3 regions of the Stagnihabitans sp. genome follow, and region 2 is predicted to be linked to each of the others. Evidence: riboswitches for the same ligand, from Rfam matches in the RefSeq annotation. Region 2 holds a riboswitch; each other region holds the start of a gene.
The links. A riboswitch is a leader RNA that binds a small molecule or an ion and turns the genes downstream of it on or off. The one in region 2 is predicted to bind FMN.
Positions count from the first base shown of each region.

Region 1: linked by a shared signal. The riboswitch ahead of AC1Y2B_RS22445 (6,7-dimethyl-8-ribityllumazine synthase) and the one ahead of AC1Y2B_RS13780 (DMT family transporter) in region 2 are both predicted to bind FMN.
Region 3: linked by a shared signal. The riboswitch ahead of ribD (bifunctional diaminohydroxyphosphoribosylaminopyrimidine deaminase/5-amino-6-(5-phosphoribosylamino)uracil reductase RibD) and the one ahead of AC1Y2B_RS13780 (DMT family transporter) in region 2 are both predicted to bind FMN.

Region 1 covers NZ_CBBQHX010000067.1:144-3,912, reverse strand. The annotation lists gene AC1Y2B_RS22455 (riboflavin synthase) at 1-121, shown strand, start outside; gene ribA (GTP cyclohydrolase II) at 103-741, shown strand; gene AC1Y2B_RS22445 (6,7-dimethyl-8-ribityllumazine synthase) at 790-1,266, opposite strand; FMN riboswitch at 1,342-1,470, opposite strand; gene modA (molybdate ABC transporter substrate-binding protein) at 1,769-2,545, opposite strand; gene AC1Y2B_RS22435 (winged helix-turn-helix domain-containing protein) at 2,611-2,994, opposite strand; gene AC1Y2B_RS22430 (polysaccharide deacetylase family protein) at 3,176-3,595, opposite strand; partial or broken gene AC1Y2B_RS22425 (hypothetical protein) at 3,709-3,769, opposite strand, start outside.
Region 2 covers NZ_CBBQHX010000020.1:17,861-29,619, forward strand. The annotation lists gene AC1Y2B_RS13770 (alpha/beta hydrolase) at 1-243, opposite strand, end outside; gene AC1Y2B_RS13775 (calcium-binding protein) at 315-1,340, opposite strand; FMN riboswitch at 1,493-1,637, shown strand; gene AC1Y2B_RS13780 (DMT family transporter) at 1,716-2,618, shown strand; gene AC1Y2B_RS13785 (NUDIX domain-containing protein) at 2,704-3,156, shown strand; gene AC1Y2B_RS13790 (GreA/GreB family elongation factor) at 3,169-3,666, shown strand; gene AC1Y2B_RS13795 (GNAT family N-acetyltransferase) at 3,651-4,139, shown strand; gene AC1Y2B_RS13800 (GNAT family N-acetyltransferase) at 4,382-4,978, opposite strand; gene groL (chaperonin GroEL) at 5,045-6,694, opposite strand; gene AC1Y2B_RS13810 (co-chaperone GroES) at 6,763-7,050, opposite strand; gene AC1Y2B_RS13815 (TraB/GumN family protein) at 7,552-8,535, shown strand; gene AC1Y2B_RS13820 (MBL fold metallo-hydrolase) at 8,532-9,272, shown strand; gene AC1Y2B_RS13825 (DMT family transporter) at 9,263-10,117, shown strand; gene AC1Y2B_RS13830 (manganese-dependent inorganic pyrophosphatase) at 10,204-11,124, shown strand; gene AC1Y2B_RS13835 (TIGR01459 family HAD-type hydrolase) at 11,321-11,759, shown strand, end outside.
Region 3 covers NZ_CBBQHX010000067.1:3,959-11,593, reverse strand. The annotation lists gene AC1Y2B_RS22505 (ABC transporter ATP-binding protein) at 1-683, shown strand, start outside; gene AC1Y2B_RS22500 (ABC transporter permease) at 680-1,501, shown strand; gene AC1Y2B_RS22495 (nitrous oxide reductase accessory protein NosL) at 1,498-1,779, shown strand; gene AC1Y2B_RS22490 (FAD:protein FMN transferase) at 1,809-2,678, shown strand; gene AC1Y2B_RS22485 (c-type cytochrome) at 2,714-3,103, shown strand; gene AC1Y2B_RS22480 (group III truncated hemoglobin) at 3,255-3,668, shown strand; gene AC1Y2B_RS22475 (nitronate monooxygenase) at 3,687-3,968, shown strand; gene AC1Y2B_RS22470 (NAD(P)H-dependent flavin oxidoreductase) at 3,937-4,704, shown strand; gene AC1Y2B_RS22465 (5-formyltetrahydrofolate cyclo-ligase) at 4,701-5,624, shown strand; FMN riboswitch at 5,962-6,103, shown strand; gene ribD (bifunctional diaminohydroxyphosphoribosylaminopyrimidine deaminase/5-amino-6-(5-phosphoribosylamino)uracil reductase RibD) at 6,186-7,181, shown strand; gene AC1Y2B_RS22455 (riboflavin synthase) at 7,197-7,635, shown strand, end outside.

The DNA of each region.
Region 1 (3,769 bases), on a different contig from region 2:
CATCATCCCACACACCTGGACACACACCAACCTGCAGACCCGCCAACCGGGTGATCTGCTCAATGTCGAATCCGACGTCATCGCCAAATATGTGGAGCGTCTATGCAAGCCCTCCCTCTGACTTCCGATCCCCGCGCTCTGGTGGAGTTCGTCGCCGTGGCGGACCTGCCGACGGTTTATTCCTCTGTCCCGTTCCGGGCGCATTCCTTCCGAAGCCGGATTGATGGGACCGAACATCTGCTGCTTGTCTCAGCCGGCAAGACCACCGGCGCGCCTTTGGTGCGGATGCATTCGGAATGCCTGACCGGCGACGCTTTCGGCTCATTGCGCTGCGATTGCGGGCCGCAGTTGCAGGAAAGCCTGCGGCGATTGGCAGCCTCGCCCGGCGGAATTCTGGTTTATCTGCGCGGCCAGGAGGGGCGCGGCATCGGGTTGGCCAACAAGATGCGCGCCTATGCCTTGCAGGACCGCGGAATGGATACGGTCGAGGCCAACCGTGCACTTGGCCTGCCCGAAGATGCCCGCGACTATGCAGAAGCGGCGGAGATGCTGCAGGCCTTGGGGGCACCCAAGATTCGGCTTCTGACCAATAATCCGGAAAAGGTGGCAGCTTTGCGCCGTCATGGGATTGATGTGACGGCCATCGAACCGCTGGTGATCGCGGCGAACCCGTTCAACGCGGGCTATCTGGACACAAAGGCCCGCAAGTTCGGCCATTCTCTGCCGCTGATGCCAGGCTAAACTCGCTGTGGTCAGGCCAACCGTGCGGCTGGCCTGACCGTGTGAACCTTACGCGGACTTGGTGCCGCCTGCCGCCAGCGAGGCGTTCAGGTCCAGCACGTGGCGGACCGCATGCGCGGCCTCTTCGCCCTTCTTGACGAAGTGGTTGCGGAAGAAGGTGGTCAGCGCCTCAACCGGCTGGAAGTTGTGCGGGGTCAGCGAGACGGAGAAGACCGGCATCCCGGTTTCCATCTGCGCGGCCATCAGCCCATCAACCACGGCGGCGGCGACGAAGTCATGCCGGTAGATCCCGCCATCCACCACCAAGGCGGCGGCGACAACGGCGTCATAGCGCCCGGTTTGCCCCAGTTTCTTGGCCAGAAGCGGCATCTCGAAGGCGCCCGGCACGTCGAAGGCGTCGATCGTGGCACCGGGCAACAGGTGCGCCGCCGCTGCGACGAAACCCTCATGCGCACGGTCGACGATGTCAGCATGCCAACGCGCCTTGATGAAGGCGATCCGAGTGGTCTTGTAAGTGTCAGTCATTTGGAACCTCTGCAAAATTGCGCTAGGTCCCAGAGCACGAGCCAAGCCCTGCACGCCCGAAAGGAGCGCGCAAGTCATGGTTCTCTTTCATCCGGACTATACCGTCGGCCCCGGAATTACACCGGATCTGCTGACCCTTCCCGAAGGAAGGCGCTCGCGGGCTATACCGCCGGTGGGGAATTGCGCCCCGCCCTGAGAACAGCTGTGTTCTAGCAGGAAAAAGCCGCACAGCAAGGCTCCGAAGGGCAGGAACGGAGGCAGAAGTCCCGCACGCGATACCGTGCGCCGCACCCTCGGCAGCCCCGAAATGGCTGGCCTTCAGGCCATCCGGGATTGCCGATGCCCGGTCTAGCACCGCCTGACGCTTGGGATCACCCGTCCCCTTTCCAAGGTTGCGCCACCGACGGCCCGGCACTCAAAGGCGAAACGCGCCGGGACAGGCGCAGCGCGTCTTTTGACGGGAAGGCGCGGAATACCTTCGCTGTTCTGGTTCCGGAGGCCCCTATTTGACGACGATGAAACCCTGCGCCGTGAAGACCGCGCCTGCGGCATCAGAGGACAGGTCATCAAGGAAGGCCTGCGCTTCGGGTGCCTTGCTGGCGGCCATGACGGCGGCAGGATAGATGATCGGCTTGTGGCTGTCTTCCGGGAAGGTGCCGACAACGCTGACCTTGTCATCGGAGATCGCGTCCGACGCATAGACGACGCCATAAGCAGCCTCTCCGGTTTCCACCAGCTTTAGGGCAGCGCGGACGTTGTCAGCCTGTGCCACTTTGGGTGCAACTGCATCCCATGCGCCAAGATTGGTCAGCGCCTCCTTGCCGTATTGGCCGGCAGGAACCGAGTCGACCAGACCCATCGCCAACTTGCTGTCACCCACCAGCTTGGCCAGATCAAACCCCTTGGCGATATCAACCTTCGCGGCGGCCTTGTCCGCTGCGACCAAGATAAGGGTGTTGCCGAGGATGGTCTTGCGGCTGTCGTCCTTGATCAGTTTGGCATCGGCCAAGGTATCCATCCACTGCTTGGAGGCGGAAATGAAGATGTCCGCCGGTGCACCGTCTTGAATCTGTTTGGCCAACTTGGCCGAAGATTCGTAAGAGATGGTCACTTTGTTGCCGGTCGATTTTTCCCAATCCGCTGCAATCGCATCCAGAGCCGTCTTCAGGCTGGAGGCCGCAAAGACGGTGATTTCCGCCGCCGAGGCAAAGCCCGGCCAAGCGAGGGCAGTGGTCAGGCCAAGCGCCAGCAGCATGGCACGACGGGTCAGAAAGGTCATGGAATCCTCCAGAAGACGATATGTTCGGCCAAACATATCATGAAGGAAGCATTGGGATGCAAGCGCTATTTCTGCGCGGAAATATCGCGAAGCATCGACTTCAGGGCCTGAATGTCCTGCGCACCGGCCCGCGCCGCCGTTTCTTCGATGGCGCGGTAAAGACGCAGCATGGTCAAACCCGCCTCTGTGACCCGCGCCCCGCCGCCGCCCGGTCCACCGCGACTGCTTTCGACCAGCGGGTCACGAAAGGCCGCGTTCATCTCTTCGACCAGCATCCAGGCGCGCTTGTAGCTCATCTTCATTTCGCGTCCGGCGGCAGAGATGGAGCCGGTGTCGCGGATCAACTCCAGCAGTTCTGCCTTGCCGGGGCCAAGCATGGCGTCGTCCCCGAAAAATATCCGAAGTTGCAGGCGGGCGGGGGGGACGGGTTTGGAGGCTGGGTCAGTCATGGCCCCAAGGTTCCGCCAAAAGCCCGGCAATGCAAGTGGCATTGTCGCCATGGAGAACCGGTGGGACAACAGCCAAATTGGGCCTGAAGCCCTTCGGCAAACGCGGCAATCCCGCGCCTGTGCCCGTCGACGAAACCAGAAACGGGAACGCCGCCAAAGTTCCGTCGATCTGTCGAACCCCTCAACTGATCCATTCCATCACGAATGGGTCACGGTCTGCCGGACCAAGCCGCTGACCATGGGAGCCAGCGCGCAACCCGACACCGTAAAGCCCACGCGGCTGTGCCAGAGGGATCGGTCGGATTTCCTTTGGGGTGGCCGGCTTTAAGCTGCCAAGATACGGCGGCCGGAACATCGGCATCCTGCGCGCAACGGTTGCGGCGATCAGCCTTGGCGTGGGATTGATTTCCAAGACGGGCGCGATACCAGAAGAGGCTGCCGTGTTGGGATGGGTGAAGGTGTGGTGTCCCACTTCATGGCCTTCGTCGACCATGCGCCGGACGAAATCGGCCGCGAATGCCGCGTTTTCACATGTCACAAAGAATGTCGCCTTCACCCCCCTTGGCGCGGATGTCCGGCGCCCTGCGGCGGTCTGGATCATGATCAAAAGTCAGTGCCTCGGAACCCGGCGGAGCCATGGCGATTGACCGTGAAGGGCACTGCAAGCGTCTGATATGTTTCGATCAACTGACCTGGATCGCAGCTTGCGTCCGCCTACATGTTGTGAAGGTCGTTAATCGGCGCTGAAATAACCTCCAGCGGAGCGCCCGTGCCT
Region 2 (11,759 bases):
CCCGCTGTCACAGCGCGCCACCCGCGCACCGATGCCCTCGGCCAGTTCCGTCAGGCTGGCCTTGGTGGAAGGGTAGCTTTCGTTGATCACCCGATAGCCCCGCGCCCGCAAGGCCGCGTCCATCAGCACCAACGAGGCCTCGGTGCGCGCCAGCCCATGCAGCAAAACCACACATTCCGCCCGCTCTGGCGTGCGGCCCTGGGCGGTCAGTGCGGCAAGGAACTGGGCAGCAGGATGACGCATGCCTATCAGATGCGGCCAAACCGCGCGTCGCGCAAGTCAGCGCCGCAGGGACAGATCGCCACAAGTGGCAATCAGCTGACCCAATAGACCCAGTTGTTCCAGAATGCGCCGACAGATTGCTGAAACGGCGCATCCATCAGCTGCCCGAAATCCTCCGCTGTCAGGGTCGCGGCATCGACCCCCTGCAGCAGCATGCGCAGCACATATCCGCCACTGGGATCGGCAAAGCGGATCATCGCACCGTCCGCAGTCTGCCGGATCTTCAGATCGGCAAAGGTCAGGTCATGGTCGCCGGTGGCGTCGTGAAAGCCGGCACTCAGCAGGATATGGTCGGTGCCCTTCACGAAGTCGGTCACCGTGCTGAAGTCGGACCCGAAGTTAGAGGCCATGACAAAATAATCATGCCCGTTCCCGCCGGTCAGGCTCTCGCCCAGACCTCTGCCGCCGAACAGGAAGTCATCGCCCAAGCCGCCGTCAAGGCTGTCACGTCCGGCCCCGCCGAACAGCTGATCGTTGCCCGCCCCACCAAACAGCATGTCATTGCCAGCGCCGCCGTCGATCAGATCAATACCGCCCTCGCCGTACAGCGTATCGAAGCCGCCCATCCCCATCACAAGATCGCGCCCGTCTCCGGCATGAACCTGATCGGCTTGGCTCGACAGCAGGAAGCGATCATTTCCCGCCAGCGCCGCCGCCACCAGCGCCCGGTCATCGGCAGCGTCCGCTGAGGTGAGGGCGGCAGCAAAGGCAGTCCCGGCGATGTTCGTCCCCACCATCTGCCACGACGCGCCTGCCGTCATTGCGACATGGATCATCTGCACCTTGCCGCCGCTGATCAGCCCCGCGCCATCGAAGGTCAGATCTGGGCTTGATGCAGTCACCTCGCCCGCAGCCGAGTGCACGTTCAGATCCTCGGCATAGGCCCGTTCGAATTTCGCCATCATATGCGCCGTAATGCCCGTGGCGTACCAGCCGCCATGCTGGCGGAAGGTCTCACCCGGCGTCTCCTGCGTCAGAACAGGATCAGCCCCCGCATAGGCCAGGTTGAAATTGATCTGCGTATCGTCAAATGCCGTCGTGGCGCGCAAAAGGGTCATGTCTATCTCCGCTGAAATCCAAGCCACGGTCTCTTTTTCTTGGCGGATTCGTCAAGCCCGGCCGAAATGCACCAAGCCCGCGCATCAGCGCACCGCGCCGCACTTGCCGCCTTTCGATTGTGCCGTTAAACCAAAGCGGCCGGGGCTGATCCCGGTATTCTCAGGGCGGGGTGCAAGTCCCCACCGGCGGTATAGCCCGCGAGCGCCTTTCGCCTCCGATTTTCCGGGGCAGAAAGGGTCAGCAGATCCGGTGTAACTCCGGGGCCGACGGTATAGTCCGGATGAAAGAGAGAATGTGTGCCCCGTCCCCGCCCAGTCGTGAGGCGGAAGGGGTGCGCCTATCCCCCTGATTTGTGAGGTCGATAGGAGTCACCCATGAATCAGACCAACTTCCTGAAGGGCGCGGCCTATATGGTGCTTGCGGGCATCTGCTTTGCCACCGCCAATGCCATCACCTATCACATCACCGCTCCGGGCGACTGGGGCGGGTTGGGATTCAAGGCGCAGTCCGACACCTTCTGGCAATATGCCATCGCAACGCTGTTCTCGGCCCCCTTCATCCTGCGCCATGGTCTGGCCGGGCTGAAAACCTCTCGCCCGGTTCTGCACCTTGTCCGGGTCATCATTTCGGCGCTTGGCGTGCAGGCCTTCGTGCTGGCCGTCGCGGCCCAGACGCCGATCTGGCAGATCATCTCGCTGGTGATGACCTCGCCCATCTTCGTGCTGGTCGGCGCGGCGCTGTTCCTCGGCGAGAAAGTCTCGGCCCCGCGCTGGATCGCGGCCGCCATCGGGCTTGCCGGGGCCACGATCGTCTCTGGCCTTTGGACCTCGGGTCTGACCTGGGCGATGGTCTATCCCGTGGCGGCAGCCGTGCTCTGGGCCGGCTCGTCGCTGATGACGAAGGTCCTGACAAGGACCGAGCAGGCCCCCGCCATCACCCTCTGGCTTCTGGTGCTGCTGACACCCATCAACGCAGGCCTCTCGGCCCAGGCCGGCTTCGAAGTGCCCACGTCCCAGATCCTTGCCTGGCTGGTGTTCGGCGGGGTCATCATGATGGCAGCGCAATATCTGCTGACATGGTCCTACGCCGCGGCTGACGCCACCTTCGTGCAGCCCTTCGACGACCTCAAGCTGATCAGCAACATCCTGATCTATGGTCTGGTCTTCGGCTACTGGCCGGAAGGCAACATCTGGGGCGGCGTGGTGCTGATCCTGTGCGGCTCGCTTTACCTGCTGTGGTCGGGCCGCAGCACCCAGACCCTCGCCGTCACCGCCTGATCCAAGATCGGGAAAAGCGGTCCCGCCGCTTTTCCCGGCCCCACAAGAGGCTGGACTTTCGCGCCCCCGTGCTTATGCCTTAGGCATGGCCCCCAAATCCCCCCGCCTCGCCGCGCGCGCCCTGATCCTGCAAGAGAACCGGCTTCTCTTGGTCAATGCCTATCCCGGCGGCCGTTCTGACCTGTGGTGCGCCCCGGGCGGCGGCATGGAATCGGGGACCTCGCTGCATGAAAACCTGATGCGCGAGGTGTACGAGGAAACCGGCCTGCGCATCGCGGTCGGCGTCCCCGCCCTGATCAACGAATTCCACGATCCGGCCACCGGCTTTCACCAGGTCGATATCTTCTTCCGCTGCACCATCACCGATGGCGCCCTGTCAACCTCATGGCGCGACCCCGCCCATGTCGTCACCGAACGCCAGTTCTTCGCGCAATCCGACCTGACCTCGGGCCGGATCCGATTCAAACCCGACAGCCTCGCCCATGCGCCCTGGGAAGACGGCGTCACCTATGACCCGTTGGAACGTCTGATCCGATGAAGCGCCTTGGCCATGAGTAGAGCCTTCGTGAAAGAGGGCGACGGCGCGTTGGATCCCCTGCCCGACCTGCCGCTGTCCCCGCATCCGAACTACGTGACGCCACGCGGCCTTGCCGCGCTGCAGTCGCGCCTGCAAGCCCGCCAGACCCACCTCGCCGCGCTGAAAGCCCGCCCCGACCGGCTGGACAAACTGCCAGAGGCAGCCGCCGAACGGGACATCCGCTATCTGGAAGCCCGCCTGCGCTCGGCCATCCCGGTCGACCCCGCGACGCAGTCCCGGACCGCGGTTGCCTTCGGCCATGCCGTCACGGTCGAAGATGAAGACGGCCAGACCCAGACCTACGAAATCACCGGCGAGGACGAGGCCGATCCGGCCCGGTTCCGCATCACGCCGCACTCCCCCCTCGCCCGCGCCCTGCTCGGCGCCGCTCCCGGCGATAACGTGACCTGGCGCAAACCCTCCGGCGCCATCGATTTGACCGTGGTGAAGATCGAATGCCCCTCCGCCTGATCCGCCCGCTGGACCCCGTCCAGGATCGCGCCGCCGTCGCAGCCCTCCTGCTGGAGGCGCAGGATTACTACCACCTCTGGCTTGGCCACGTCCCGGGGCCAGAGGAGGTCGAAGAGGTCTTCACCTCGGGCCCACCGGGCTGCGACCCCGCAAATTCCCACCGCCTCGGCCTCTATCTCGACGGACACCTCTCCGGCGTCGCCGAACTCTCCTTCGGCTTCCCCCTGCCCGAGGACGCCTATCTCGGCCTGATGATCCTTGCCCCCCAAGCCCGCAACCAAGGCCACGGCGCCGCCTTCACCGCCCAGATCGAGCGCCTTGCCCACCCCGCCCCCCGCCTCTACCTCGCGGTTCTGGAAGCCAACCCCAAAGGCCGCGCCTTCTGGCAGCGCCAAGGCTTCACCCCCACCGGCGTCTCACGCTTTGACGCCGACACCGGCCACACGATCCACCGCCTCGTCAAACCCCTTTGACCCGACACCGCTCTGCGGACCCGGGCAGCGGGGGATTGCCATCCCCCGCACCCCCTGCCTCAAAGGGGGGCACGCCCCCCTTTGAGAATACCCCGTGGATATTTCGGAACAGATGAATGGGTCAGGGGCGCCTTGCATTTGCTCTTTGGCAAATACTCCCGCCGGAGGCCCTTGACCCGAGCCGGTTGGCGCTTGCGCCAGAGGCGAGATAAAAACAACGCGCGCTTGCGCGCTCCTTTGGATCAGAGGTCGGCAAAAGCGGGCGGGTAGATCAGCTGGCGCTCGGGCACGTCATCTCCGGCGCGGGCAGTCAGGGTGTGCGAGATCGGATAGGGCGAGGTCAGCCGCGCTGCCCGCTCCAGCGAGAAGCCGGCGCGGGTGTAGAAGGAGGGTTTGCCGAGGACGACGAGGGTGGGGGTTTCGGGGCCATTGGTAAGGCCTACCCGGCTCAGCAAGCTATGGAACCATTCGCCTCCTTCCGCGAAATTCGAGGCGATCATGCGGACCAGCTGGGAGCCAAACCGAAAAGCATTGCGGGTGTCATCGCTGCGGGCCAGCGCGCCATTCTGCCATTCGGGCCACACCGCCACGGGACCAAGGCAGAACCAGTTCTTCGGCGCCACCATCCGGCTCATCGAAGCATAGGCGCCAATGCGCATCGTCCAGTTGGCATTCTTAGCCCAGGACATGATGAACTCCTGAACGATATCGCCATCCGCCCTCAGGCGCCGCACCAGATCAGCCTTTTCCCGCTGACCGAAGGCCGCCTCCAAGAGCGCGTCGATCTCGGCATAGTCCTCGGCCCTCGCCTGCCGCGACGTATCCGGCCCCACCACCATCCCCCACCTCCAAACGAAAAGGGCGCCCCAGTCGGGACGCCCTTTCCTACCAGCCTTAAGGCCAGATTACATCATGCCGTCCATGCCGCCCATGCCGCCCATGCCGCCGCCTTGGCCGCCGCCGTTGCCCTTGGGCTCCGGACGATCGGCGATCATGGCTTCGGTGGTGATCAACAGCGACGCGATCGAGGCTGCATCTTCCAGCGCGGTACGAGTCACCTTGGCCGGGTCAATGACGCCGAACGCGAACATGTCGCCATATTCTTCGGTCTGGGCGTTGAAGCCGAACGACGGGTCGTTCGATTCGCGCACCTTGCCGGCCACGACAGCGCCATCGACGCCAGCGTTTTCCGCGATCTGGCGCAGCGGCGCTTCCAGCGCGCGGCGGACGATCGAGATGCCGTTCTGTTGGTCAGAGTTGGCGCCAACCAGATCGTGCAGCACTTTCGCCGCCTGAACCAAGGCCACGCCACCGCCGACAACGATGCCTTCCTGCACGGCCGCACGGGTCGCGTTCAAAGCGTCGTCAACGCGGTCCTTGCGTTCCTTCACTTCGATTTCGGTCATGCCGCCCACGCGGATCACGGCAACGCCGCCAGCCAGTTTGGCCACGCGCTCTTGCAGCTTTTCCTTGTCGTAGTCCGAGGTGGTTTCCTCGATCTGCGTGCGGATCTGGCCAACACGCGCTTCGATTTCAGCCTTGGCACCCGCGCCGTCCACGACGGTGGTGTTGTCCTTGGTGATCGAAACCTTCTTGGCGCGGCCCAGCATGTCCAGCGTGACGCTTTCCAGCTTCATGCCCAGATCTTCGGAAATCACCTGACCACCGGTCAGAATGGCGATGTCCTGCAGCATGGCTTTACGACGGTCGCCGAAGCCCGGGGCCTTGACGGCCGCGATCTTCAAGCCGCCGCGCAGCTTGTTGACCACGAGGGTCGCCAGCGCTTCGCCTTCGACGTCTTCCGAGATGATCAGCAGCGGGCGCTGCGACTGGATCACCGATTCCAGCAGCGGAACCATCGGCTGCAGCGAGGACAGCTTCTTCTCGTGCAGCAGGATGTACACATCCTCCAGCTCGACCGTCATCTTGTCGGCGTTGGTGACGAAGTAGGGCGACAGATAGCCGCGGTCGAACTGCATGCCTTCGACGACTTCGACTTCGGTCTCAAGACCCTTGTTTTCTTCGACGGTGATCACACCCTCGTTGCCGACGCGCTGCATGGCGTCCGCAATGAAGCGGCCGATCTGTGCTTCGCCGTTGGCCGAGATGGTGCCGACTTGGGCGACTTCGTCCGAGTCCTTGACCGGACGCGAAGCTGCCTTGATCGCCGCGACAACCTTGGTGGTCGCCATGTCGATGCCGCGCTTCAAGTCCATCGGGTTCATGCCGGCCGCGACGGCTTTCATGCCTTCGCGAACGATGGCTTGGGCCAGAACGGTGGCGGTGGTGGTGCCGTCGCCCGCTTCGTCATTGGTGCGGGAAGCGACTTCCTTCACCATTTGCGCGCCCATGTTCTCGAACTTGTCCGCCAGTTCGATTTCCTTGGCAACCGTCACACCGTCTTTGGTGATGCGCGGCGCGCCGAAGGACTTGTCGATCACAACGTTACGGCCTTTCGGGCCCAGCGTCACCTTGACAGCGTCTGCAAGGATGTTGACGCCACGCAGCATACGGTCGCGGGCATCGGTGTCAAAACGTACGTCTTTAGCAGCCATTGTGCTAACTCCCGTTTGAATGGAATGGATGTAGGGTGGGGCTTGCCCCACCTAACCGGAATTGCGACTTAGGAGATGATCCCCATGATGTCGCTTTCCTTCATGATCAGCAGGTCTTCGCCGTCCAGCTTGACCTCGGTGCCCGACCATTTGCCGAACAGGATGCGGTCGCCAGCCTTGACCGACGGTGCGATCAGCTCGCCCGAGTCCTTGCGTGCGCCTTCGCCCACGGAAATGATCTCGCCCTCGGCGGGCTTTTCCTTGGCGCTTTCCGGGATGATCAGCCCGCCAATGGTCTTTTCGGTGGCGGCGATACGCTTGACCAGCACACGGTCATGCAGCGGTTTGAAAGCCATCTGGTAACACTCCCTTAGGTTCCAGGTTCATCTTGTTTAGCACTCATGTTGGCTGAGTGCTAACGACGCATGACCTAAGCACCTGCCTTGAGTCTGTCAACACCCGGGCTGCGGAAAATCTGATCAAAGGACCCGGCAAGCGGAGGATGGCTTGCCCCGCCGCATCAAACCGGACGCGCGCCTGACGGCGCAGGTCTTGTCCTCGCCTCTGGCCTGCGGCCAACCGGCTCAGGCGTGCCTCCGGCGGGAGTATTTGGGGAAGGAGCAAATGAGGGGGCTTTGGCCCGATGGCCCCGGGCCGTGCCTGATCCGCCCCGGCATCGGCAGCCGCGTGCTGAGATTTCAAAGCGCGGCAGCCGCCGTGTCATGGCCAACTGCTGGCGCCGGCGGCTTGACAAGGAACCGAAGATCCAGCCTCACGGTCCGCCGGCACCAGACGATCCCTTCCCCCGCCCCCCCTTGCCGTGCCATCCTGCCGCCATCCCATTCCGCAGGCGCCCCATGTTTCGCACCCTTTGCCTTTGCCTCCTCCTCGCCGTTCCGGCCCAGGCTGACACCTGCCATGGCCAGAACCTGCTCACCGTCTTGCCCGCCGCCCAACTGGCCACCCTGAAGGCCAAGGCCGAGGTGCCCTTTGCCCATGGCAACCTCTGGTCCGCCACAAAAGACGGCGAGCAGATCGTACTGGCCGGCACCTATCACCTGAACGACCCGCGCTTTGCGCCAATCCTCGCCAGCCTGACGCCCTCCCTCACCCAAGCCACCGAACTTTTGGTCGAGGCCGGCCCATCCGAAGAAGCCGCCCTCAAGGCCAAAATCGCCGCCGACCCGTCGCTGATGCTTCTGGCCAAGGGCCCCACCCTGCCCGAGCAACTTTCGCCGCCGGATTGGGCCAGCCTCTCCGCCGCGTTGCAGGCGCGCGGCATGCTGCCGGTGATGGCCGCCCGGATGCAGCCCTGGCTGGTCGCCGCCCTGCTGGAAATGCCCGCCTGCATGTTCCCCTTGGCACCCGACGCCATTCAGGGCCTTGACAAGCAGCTGATCGCAAAAGCCACCGCCTTGGGCAAACCCGTCAAGGCGCTGGAGCCCTATGACGCCATCCTGTCGATCTTCGCCCAATTCTCCGCCGCCGATCAGGTGCAGATGCTGATGCAGACCGTCGCCACCGATGCGCAGTCCGACGACATGGCCACCACGCTGGGCGACAGCTATTTCGCCGGCGACAGCCGCCTGTTCTGGGAGTTTTCCCGCCAGCAGATGCTGACCCTGCCCGGCATGACACAGGCGAAGGCCGATGGCGAACTGGCCCTTGTCGACCGCGCGATGATCTCGTCGCGCAACGCCGCCTGGATCCCCGTGCTGGAGGCCGAGGCGGCGCATGGCCCGATCCTCGCCGCCTTCGGGGCCCTGCACCTGCCCGGCGACACCGGCGTGCTGAACCTTCTGGCCCAAAGGGGCTGGACCGTGACGGCGCTGACGCCGTGACCCTGCACCACGAAACGCTGACCCAAGTCCGTGCGCTGGACTTCGGCCTGTTCGATGTCGGCCCCGGCACACGGTTGATCCGCATCCCGGGCTATCTGCTGACCACCGACTCTGGCCGCCACATCCTGTTCGACACCGGCTTTCCGCCCGCCTATGCAACGGATGAACGCGCGGCGGCGCAGGCTGATGGCCTTGACCGCTTTGGCCGCCTGCACGGCTTTACCGCCGCCCAAACCGCCCAAGGCGCGCTGGCCATGCTGAACCGCGCGCCGCAGGACATCAGCCATGTCATCCTGTCGCACAGCCATATCGACCATGTGGGCTCCCTGCCGCTGTTTGCCCATGCCCAACTTATCCTGACCGCCCGCGAATGGGCCGAGCCCGCGCCCCTGTATTTCGGCACCGCCCGCCCCCTGCCATGGCCCAGGATCCGCACCCGCCAGATCCGCCGCGCCACGCAGATCTGCCACGGCCTGCGCCTGATCCCATCGCCGGGGCACACCCCGGGCCACCTCTCGGCGCTGATCAGCCTGCCCGGTGCCACGCTCCTTCTGCTCGCCGACGCCATCAACCGCATCTCGGAACCGTCCGAGGGCTTCCCGGATGCCGATGACCCGGTCACCGCCGCCAAATCCGCCGCCAAACTGCTGCGGATCGCACGGCACAGCGGGGCTACGCTGATCTACGGGCACGAGCCGTCGCAGGTCCTGCCCCTCTTGGACAAGACATGGCCCTGACGCCCGACCACCGCACCGGCCTGATCCTCGTCTTCACCTCCACCCTGGCGTGGAGCACGGCAGGCCTCTTCACCCGCGCCATCACGCAGGATGTCTTCACCGTCCTCGTCTGGCGCGGCCTGTTCGGCACCCTCGGTCTGCTTGGCGTCCTGATGCTGCAACAGGGCCCGCAGGGCTTTCGCAGCTTTGCCCGTCTGGGCCGCGCCGGCTGGGCCTATGCGCTGATCTCGGGCGCAGGGATGCTGTGCTACATCACCTCGCTGCGGCTGACCTCGGTCGCCCATGTCGCCATCATCTACGCCACCGTGCCCTTCATGACTGCCGGCCTCGGCTGGCTGATGATGCGCGAGCGTCCGTCCCGCGATGCCATCATCGCAAGCTCGGTGGCCTTCCTCGGCGCGGTCATCATGGTCGGCCTCGGCGGTGACGGCACCGTCGCCGGCGATATCCTGGCCCTGTTCATGACCCTCGGCATGGCGCTGATGATGGTCATCGCGCGCAAACACCCCGAGATCCCGACCCTGCCCGCCGGCACCGCCTCGTCGGTCATGGGCATCCTGATCTGCCTGCCCTTCGCCACCCACACCCTGCCCGCCCCCGATCAGCTTCTCCTGATGGCGGGCTTCGGCCTGATCAACTCCACCCTCGGCTTCGCCCTCTTCCTGCTGGGCTCGGCCCGGATCCCGCCGATCGAAACCGCCCTTTTGGGCGCGATGGAGGCCTCTGTCGCCCCGGTCTGGGTCTGGCTGGTCTTTGCCGAGACCCCGACCCTGCCCACCCTGATCGGCGCCGCGGTGGTGCTGGCCGCCGTCATCTGGCACATCCTGCGCTCCACCCGCAGCTGATGCCGCAATGCGGCACCCAACCCCGTGACAAAACCCGGGCCTGCCCCTATAACCCGGCCAAATTCAGCATCCCGAAGGGCATCCCCATGACCATCAAGGTTTTCGGCCACAAATCCCCCGACACCGATTCCACCGGCTCGCCGATCATCTGGGCCTGGTACCTGTCCGAGGTCAAAGGCACCCCCGCCCAACCCTTTCTGCTGGGCGAGCCCAACACCGAAGCCCTGTTCGTGCTGACCCACTGGGACCTGCCGAAACCGCAGATCCTGTCGGACGTGACCGCAGACGACACCGTGGTGATCGTTGACACCAACAACCCCGCCGAACTGCCGCCCGGGATCAATGACGCCAAAGTCGTGGGCATCATCGACCATCACATGCTGGTCGGCGGCATCAAGACCAGGTCGCCCATCGACATCACCATCCGCCCGCTGGCCTGCACCGCCACGATCCTGCATGACCTGATCGGCGCCGATCTTGCCCGCGCCCCGCGCGCCATCAAGGGCGCCATGCTGACCTGCATCCTGTCGGACACGCTGGAATTCCGCTCCCCCACCACCACGCCGCATGACAAGGCCGTGGCCGAACAGCTGGCCGCTGACCTCGGCGTCTCGATCCCCGAACTGGCCGGCCAGCTGTTTGAGGCGAAGTCCGACATCTCGGCCTTCTCCGATGCCGCCCTCCTGCGGATGGATTCCAAGGAATACACCGTCGCCGGCAAAGACCTGCGCGTCTCGGTGCTGGAAACCACCGCGCCGAAAGTCGTGCTGGACCGCAAGGCCTCGCTGATGGCCTCGATGGTCGCTGTCGCACAAGAGGACGGCGCCGATCAGGTCCTGCTTTTCGTCATCGACATCCTGAACGAAGAGGCCACCCTTCTGGTCCCCAACGCCCTCGTCAAGGACCTGGCCGAGGCCTCGTTCGGCGTCAAGGTCACCGGCGACACCGTGGTCCTGCCCGGCATCATGAGCCGCAAGAAGCAGATCATCCCCGCCCTGAAACTCTGACGCACCGCCCGATTTTTCGCAGAAAAATCGTCCTGTCTCTCCCGTCGATTTTTCGTAGAAAAATCGTGCCCTGCCGGGCCGGACCTGCTTCCGGCCCGTTACCGGCCCGAACCCCGTGTAGCTCCGCAAAAATGACGGATAAACGACGCGAACACGACGGACAAACGACGCCCCGCATCCCGCCAAAGGCCGCCCCATGACCCAGCTGATCGCCTCCCTCGCCCAGATCGCCCGCCGCTATGACGCCGTGTTTTGTGATCTCTGGGGCTGCCTGCACAATGGCAAGACCCCCTTCCCGGCCGCCGTCGCAGCCCTGCAAGCCTACCGCGCCGGCGGCGGCAAGGTGATCCTCCTGACCAACGCGCCCCGGCCAAAACCCAGCGTTATCCATCAGTTGGACCACATGCAGGTCCCCCGCGACGCCTGGGACGAGGTTGTCACCTCCGGCGATGCCACCCAATTTTCCGCCTTTTCCGGTACCTGGTCCAGGCTGGCCTTCATCGGCGCGCCCAAGGATGAACCTTTCTTCACCGATTTCCCCGATGATCTGAAGCCCGCCCCCGTTCAAAGGGTCGCCATCGAAGACGCCGAAGCCCTGATCTGCACCGGCCTCGCCCAAGACCTGACCGAGACCC
Region 3 (7,635 bases), on a different contig from region 2:
CCGCCCGCGTCGGTGTTGCCTATCTACCCGAGAACGCTGCCTTTCATTCGTCCCTCACCGGGATGGAGCAGTTGCGCCATTACCTTGCCCTGCGCGGTGAAAATCCCGCCTTGGCGATGGGATTGCTGGAGCGGGTGGGTCTGGGGCATGCCGCCCGCCGGCGCATCGGCACTTATTCCAAAGGCATGCGTCAGCGCGTCGGCCTTGCTCAAACCCTGATCGGCAAGCCGCGTCTGCTGGTGCTGGATGAACCGACCTCGGGCCTCGACCCCGTCTCGCGCCGCGATTTCTACGAACTGCTGGACGGGCTTGTGGCAGATGGCGCGTCAATCCTTCTGTCCTCGCACGCCCTGACCGAGGTCGAGGCGCGCACCGACCGAATCCTGATCCTGTCTGGCGGCGTTTTGGTGGCCGAAGGCACCCTGTCCGACCTGCGCAAGCGCGCGGACCTTCCCGTGACCTTCCACGTCACGCCCTGCCAAGGGGCCGAGGCCGAGGTGGCCCTTGCCCTGCCTGAAGCCACCCTTGCCGCTGGCATCCTGTCGCTGACCTGCAAGCAGGAAGACAAGCTGCGCATTTTGGCCCGCATCTCCGATCTTGGCAGCAAGATCGCGGATATCGACGTGCAGCCGCCCTCGCTGGAAGACATCTACGGCCATTTCAGCAAAAGGGCCGGGCAATGAGCCGCATCCTTGCCACCTGCGGCACCGAGTTCCGCATTGCCCTTCGCAACCGCTGGGTCGCCATATCCATCGCGATGATGGCGCTGTTTTCAGTGGTGCTGACGGCGGCGGGCTCCTCTGCCACCGGCACCATCGGGGCGGACCCGTTGTCGGTCGTCGTTGCCAGTCTGACCAGTCTCGCGGTCTATCTGGTGCCCTTGGTCGCCCTGCTCATGTCGTTCGACGCCATTGCCGGCGAGGTGGAGCGTGGTACGCTGCCGCTGTTGCTGACCTATCCGGTGTCACGCCCGGAAATCCTGCTTGGCAAGCTGCTGGCGCATCTGGCGATCCTGACCCTTGCCGTGGTCGTGGGCTACGGTATCGCCGCCGTTGTCGCACTGTCAGACGATCCGACTGCGGTGGCGGGCCTAACCTCGCTGTGGCGGCTGACGTGGTCGTCGGTTCTTTTGGGAGCGACATTCATTGGCGTCGGCTATGCCGCCTCGGCTGTGGCGCGCAGGCCGTCGGGGGCCGCCGGGCTGGCGATTGGGCTGTGGCTGGGGCTGATCGTGCTTTATGATCTGGCTCTGCTGTCTGGCATAGTCGCCGACAATGGCGGCATCTTCACCACCAAAGTCTTTCCGCTGGCCTTGCTCGCCAATCCAGCCGACGCGTTCCGGCTCTACAACCTTGCCGCATCCCAAGCCACCTCTGCCGCTGCCGGAGTGGCGGGGGCCGCCAACACGATCCCGGTCTGGGCCTCGCTGACGTCCATTGTGTTGTGGCCGATCGCGGCGTTGGCCCTAGCCACCGCAGCCTTTCGCAAGGTGACCCCATGAAACGCCTTGTCCTCGCCCTCCTCCTTCTGACTGCCTGCAAAGAGCAGGCCCCTATCCCTTTGCCAGTCGCCATGACCGCCGATTCAACGGGGTACTTCTGCCAGATGGACATTCTGGGCCACCCCGGCCCCAAGGCACAGGTCCACCTTGCCACATATCCCGGCAAGCCCCTGTTCTTCAGCCAGGTCAAGGACGCGGTGGCCTACCTCAGGATGCCCGAGCAGATCGACACCGTCACCGTCACCTATGTCAGCGACATGGGTGCCGCGCCACCCTGACTCGCCGCCGCTTTCTGACCCTGTCTGCCGTGGCCGCCCTGCCTCTGTCCTTTCCGGCCCGGGCAGCCCAGATCCCGCAATGGCACGGAACAGCCCTCGGGGCCGAGGCCGAAATCTCCCTCGACCACCCGGACGCCCCCGCCATCATCGCCCGCGCGCTGGCCGAGATCACCCGGCTGGAGAGCATCTTCAGCCTGTACCGCGCCGACTCGGCCCTGTCGCAGGTGAACGCCACAGGCCGACTGGATGCGCCGCCCTTCGAACTGCTGGAGTGTCTTGCGCTGTGCTCCCGCGTTCACGCCGCAACTGCGGGATTGTTCGATCCGACGGTTCAGCCCCTATGGCAACTTTACGCGACCAGCTTTGCTGCAGGCAGGGCCCCCACCGCCGCGCAGATCAGCGCCCTTCTGCCGCAAGTCGGTCTGCACCGCATCACCTATGACGCCGACGCCATCGTGATTCCCGAAGGCATGGCGCTGACCCTGAACGGCGTGGCGCAAGGCTTCATCGCCGACAAGCTGGCCAAGATGCTGACGCAGGAGGGCCTGACCGACATCCTGATCAACACCGGCGAATTCCGCGCCCTTGGCCAGATGCCCGGCGCCAAGGGCTGGCCGGTCAAACTGGCCAGCGGAGGCGAGGTCAATCTGGCCTCACGCGCCTTGGCCACTTCCGCGCCGCTTGGGACAGTGTTTGATGCCAAGGGCACGGTCGGCCATATCCTGAAACCCGCCACCGGCCTGCCCGCCGCCGCGCTTTGGACTTCAATCTCGATCAGCGCACCGTCGTCCGCACTGGCCGATGCCCTGTCGACCGCCGCCTGCCTGATGCCGGATCGCACCGCGATCCTCGCTGCCGTGACCCAGTTCCCCGACACCCGGATCGAAGCCCTCGTCTGATCCGGACACTTCCCCAACCCACGAAGGACACCGCGATGAAAACCCTGACCCTTGCCGCTGCCCCCGCCTTTGCGGCGGGTGATGCCACCAAGGGCGCCGATGATTTCAAACGCTGCAAGGCCTGCCATTCCATCGTGGCCCCCGATGGCACGGCCGTACAAAAAGGTGGCAAGACCGGCCCGAACCTTTACGGCGTGATCGGTCGCAAGGTCGCCAGCTATCCGGATTTCAAATATGGCGACTCGATCACCGCCGCCGCCGCCAAGGGCCTCATCTGGGACGAGGCGATGGTGGCCGCCTATGTCACCGACCCAACCGCCTGGCTGAAGACCCAGACCGGCGATGACAAGGCCGTGGCGAAGATGACCTTCAAGATGGCCACCGGCGGCGAGGATGTTGCGGCCTATCTTGCCTCGATCAAATAAGCACCTGTCCCCGGCAGGCCGTACCCGGCTTGCCGGGGTTCAACACGCCTCAAGCGGGCCGCTGCCCGCCCATCGCAGGACCCCCAGATGACAAGCATGACGTCCCCACCCGCCCAGACGGCCAGAGCAGACGGCCAGCGCCCGTCCTGCCATGACCGCCGACCTGATGGCGCACACGGGGTTGAACGACGCCATGCTGGCCCGGCTGGTGCACGGCTTTTACGACAGGGTGCGTTCGGACCCTCTGTTACGCCCGGTCTTTGCCGACCGCATCACCGACTGGGCCCCGCATCTGGCCAAGATTGTGGACTTCTGGTCCTCGGTCGCATTGATGACCGGGCGCTATCACGGCCAGCCGATGCCCAAACACCTGCTCCTGCCCGTCGAGGGCGCGCATTTTACCCGCTGGCTGGACCTGTTCCGCCAATCCGCAGTCGAGGTTTGCCCTCCTGCCGGTGCCGCCTGGGTGATCGAGCGGGCCGAGCGGATCGCAGGCTCGATCCACATGAACATTCTGGACGCCCGCAACGCCCATGGCACCGCGGGCCCCCCCCCAAGGCTTTAACCCCGAAGAAGACGTGCCATGCCAGATCATCCGTTGCATACCCCCGTCTGTTCGCTTCTGGGCTGTGATGTGCCGATCCTTCTGGCCGGGATGGGCGGCGTCGCGCGGTCGGATCTGGTGGTCGCAGTGGCGCAGGCCGGCGGCTTCGGCATCCTTGGCATGGTGCGCGAAACCCCTGCCCTGATCGCTGCCGAAATTGCGGCGGTGCGGGCTAGAACCGCCCGGCCCTTTGCGGTGAACCTGATCCCGGCAGCCACCGGGCCCCACTTTGCTGGCCGCCGAATTGCAGGTCTGCTTTGACCACAAGGTTCCGGCCATGTGCTTCTTCTGGGACGTGGTGCCCGACGCCATCGCCAAGGCCAAGTCGGCGGGATGTCTGGTTCTGCATCAGGTCGGGTCCTTGTCTGCGGCCAAGGCGGCAGAGGCGGCCGGGGTCGATGTGCTGATCGTGCAAGGGGTCGAGGCCGGTGGCCACATCCATGGCACCGTGGCAGCCCTGATAGTGGTGGAACAGGTCGCGCGCGCCACCACGCTGCCCGTCATCGCCTCGGGCGGGTTTGCCACCGGGGCCAGCCTGATTGCCGCGCTGGCTCTTGGTGCGCAGGGCATCCACTGTGGCACGGCGTTTCTGGCCACGCAGGACTCCTTCGCCCATGACGACCACAAGGCGCGGGTTCTGGCGGCCCAGGCCGAGGATACCGTCTACACCGATGCCTTCGCGCTGAACTGGCCGCCCCATTCCCCGGTTCGCGTGATCGGCAACTCGGTAACGCGGGCCTTGGGCCATGACCTGATGGGCCACCACCCCGATCGCCTCCCGCGGGAGGTGATTGCCTGGGACGATGGGCGCCCGCTGCTGAAATGCTCCACCGACTCGCCGCTGCGCACCACGACCGGGGATCTGGAAGCAATGGCCGCCTTTGCCGGCCAAAGCGTGGCGCTGATCAACAGCCTGCCCTCGGCGGCGGGCCGCATCACCACGATCCTGTCACAAGCCCGGGCCGCGCTGGCATGGCTGCAAGGGATGACATCATGAAGCCTCCCGCCTCGCCCCCCTGTCTTGCGGCCGCGTTCGACCCTGCCACTGTCGACGCTGAACAGGCCCGGGATGTGTCGATCTGGCGCAGGGCCGAACCCCACCGCCTGCTGGCCGAACGCGCCGCCATGACGGTCGAGGCACGGCATGCCGCCGCGCTGGCGGTGGTCGACCATCTGGATTGGGCGCTGACTAACCGGTTCGGGGACCTGCACGGGCTGACGATTTCGGCCTGGTGGCCGATCAAGGCCGAACTCAACCTGCGCAACTGGCTGGCCGGTCTGGAGGCCCGAGGCGCACGCGCGGCGCTGCCTGTCGTTGTCACCCAGGGTGCAGCGCTGGTCTTTCGCTCCTGGACCCCAACGGCCCGGATGGAGCGCGGCGTCTGGAACATCCCCGTACCCGCCGAAGGGCCAGAGGTGCGCCCCCACATCGCCGGCAAAGCCGATGGCCTTGCGATTGCGCGCAATCACGGGACGCGGATCGCGCCAGCGGGCGGCAACAAACACTCGGGGATGGGGCGGGAAGGCCGCAAGACGCGGCTGGACCATGGCTGGCACGCCATGAGGTGTTGGTTCTTTACAGCCCAAAGGCGCCCTCGACATCCGATCCGGAAGCGGGGGGGCTGCCGCCCCCCCCGCACCCCCCTGCCCGGAGGAGGGGCTCGCCCCTCCTGCCGGACCTCCACCCAGGATATTTGTACAAGTCTGAAAGGGGCAGCAGAAGAGAAGGTTTCGGCGACATTGGCGGCTTTGGCGAGTGTGGCGGAGCATGGCCCTATGGTGAGCCGTCGGCGATGCGCCATGCCCTTGGGCAGGTCCATCGGGGCGATTGCGACCAGAAGCCGGGAAGGATTGGCAGGATGCCGTTTGCCTCTCTTTGGGGGGGGCAGGTCGAGGTCTGGCGGCACAGCGATCTGATCGTGCACGCGGGCAAGGGGCAGCGCGGCGGGATAATGGGCCCAAAAGGCGGGTTGGCTGCGGCTGCGCAATCGTTAAGAAAGTCCTGACAAAATTCTGAATATATATTCAAAACATATAGATACACTGGATTGCACGCGTGCAATCCACCCCGCTTTCACGCGGCCGACCCGGCCATTCCCTTCCCCGCGGAACAAAGGCTTCCCCGGTGGCCGAAGGGTCCCAAACGCCGTTGTCAGGGCCCGGATCTCGCCTTGGATTGCCATTTGCCTCACAGGCAAGGATTTCAGGCATCATGGCCCCCTTGCCCTGACGCCAAGCTCGGCCTAGGTCATTCAGACGTTCTCAGGGCGGGGTGTGATTCCCCACCGGCGGTAATGGCCTTGGCCTAGCCCGCGAGCGCCTTCCTTGCGGAAGGGTCAGCAGACACCGGTGTGATCCCGGGGCCGACGGTATAGTCCGGATGGAAGAGAACAGACCGACGCGCGCAGCCCCTGACTTCGGGGGCAGCGTCGTTGGCCTGTGCGTCCCTGACACGCGGTGGTGGATCGGGGAAGGCGCATGACGCGGGACATGACTTCAAATGACACAAGGGCAGCCGTTCTGGCGGCGGCGTTTCGTGATGCCTTGACCCTGGCGGCGACGACAGAAGGTGCCACGGCACCGAACCCCTCCGTGGCTTGCGTGCTTCTGGATGCAGCGGGGCAAACCCTGATCGCCGCCGCCCATCCCGGCACCGGCCAACCGCATGCCGAAGCGCTGGCCATCACTTTGGCGCGGCAGGCAGGGGTGGCCGACAAGATCGCCACCGTGATCGTCACGCTGGAGCCCTGCAACCACCACGGTCGAACCGGCCCCTGCACGGAAGCAATCCTGACCACGCCGGCGCGTGAGGTCTGGTATGCCGTGCCCGACCCCAACCCGCTGGCATCCGGCGGGGCCGAGCGGTTGCGGGGGGCGGGGCTGGCGGTTCACGCGCTGCAGGAATTGGACCATCCCGAACGGCCGACCCTGCTCGACGATGCAACGCGGCTTCTGGCGCCCTTTGCAAGCCGGGTGCAACGCGGACGACCTTTCATCACTGTCAAGCAGGCGCTGGACACATCAGGCAGCATGATCCCACCGCCGGGGCAAAAGACCTTCACCGGACCACAGGCTCTGACGCTGGCCCACCGTCTGCGCCGCAGGGCCGACGCAATCCTGACTGGGTCGGGCACCGTGCTGGCCGACCGCGCGGCCTTCACCGTGCGCCACGTCCCCGACATTCCCGGCAAAGCGCGCATCTTGTGCATTCTTGACGGAAGGGCACGCGTGGACGCCGCCTATCTGCAGGAAGCACGCCAGCGCGGCTTTCGTCCGGTGATCGCCAGCGACCTGATCACAGCCCTGCAAGACCTCGCGGCGCAGGGCTGCAACGAAGTGCTGGTCGAAGCCGGGCCGGCGCTGCTGAAGACCCTGCGCGAGACCGGGCTTTGGGACGAATGGGTGCTGATCCAGCAAGGACCACCCGATCAAGGCGACCACATCACCATCACCCACAACACCCAGCCAGCCTGAAGGGAAGCGCATCACATGTTCTCTGGAATCATCGAAAACCTTGGACGGATCCGGGCAGCGGATCAGGCGGATGGCAATCTGACGCTGGACATCGAGACCGGCTTTGCCGATCTGGCCTTGGGCGAAAGCGTGGCCGTCAACGGAACCTGCCTGACCGTGGTGACCTATGACGCCACCGGCCGCGCCACCTTTTATGCCAGCCCCGAGACCCTTGCCCGCACCAATCTTGGCGCGCTGCAGGCGGGAACCGTGGTCAACCTGGAACGCGCTGTTTCCATGTCCACCCGGTTGTCGGGCCATCTGGTGCAGGGCCATGTCGATGGCCTCGCCCGGCTGGAGGCCGTGATCCCAGAAGCCGGTGCATACCGGATCGAACTGACCCTGCCGCAGGGGCTGGCGCGCTACTGTGTTGAAAAGGGTTCGATCGCGCTGGATGGCATCAGCCTGACGCTGA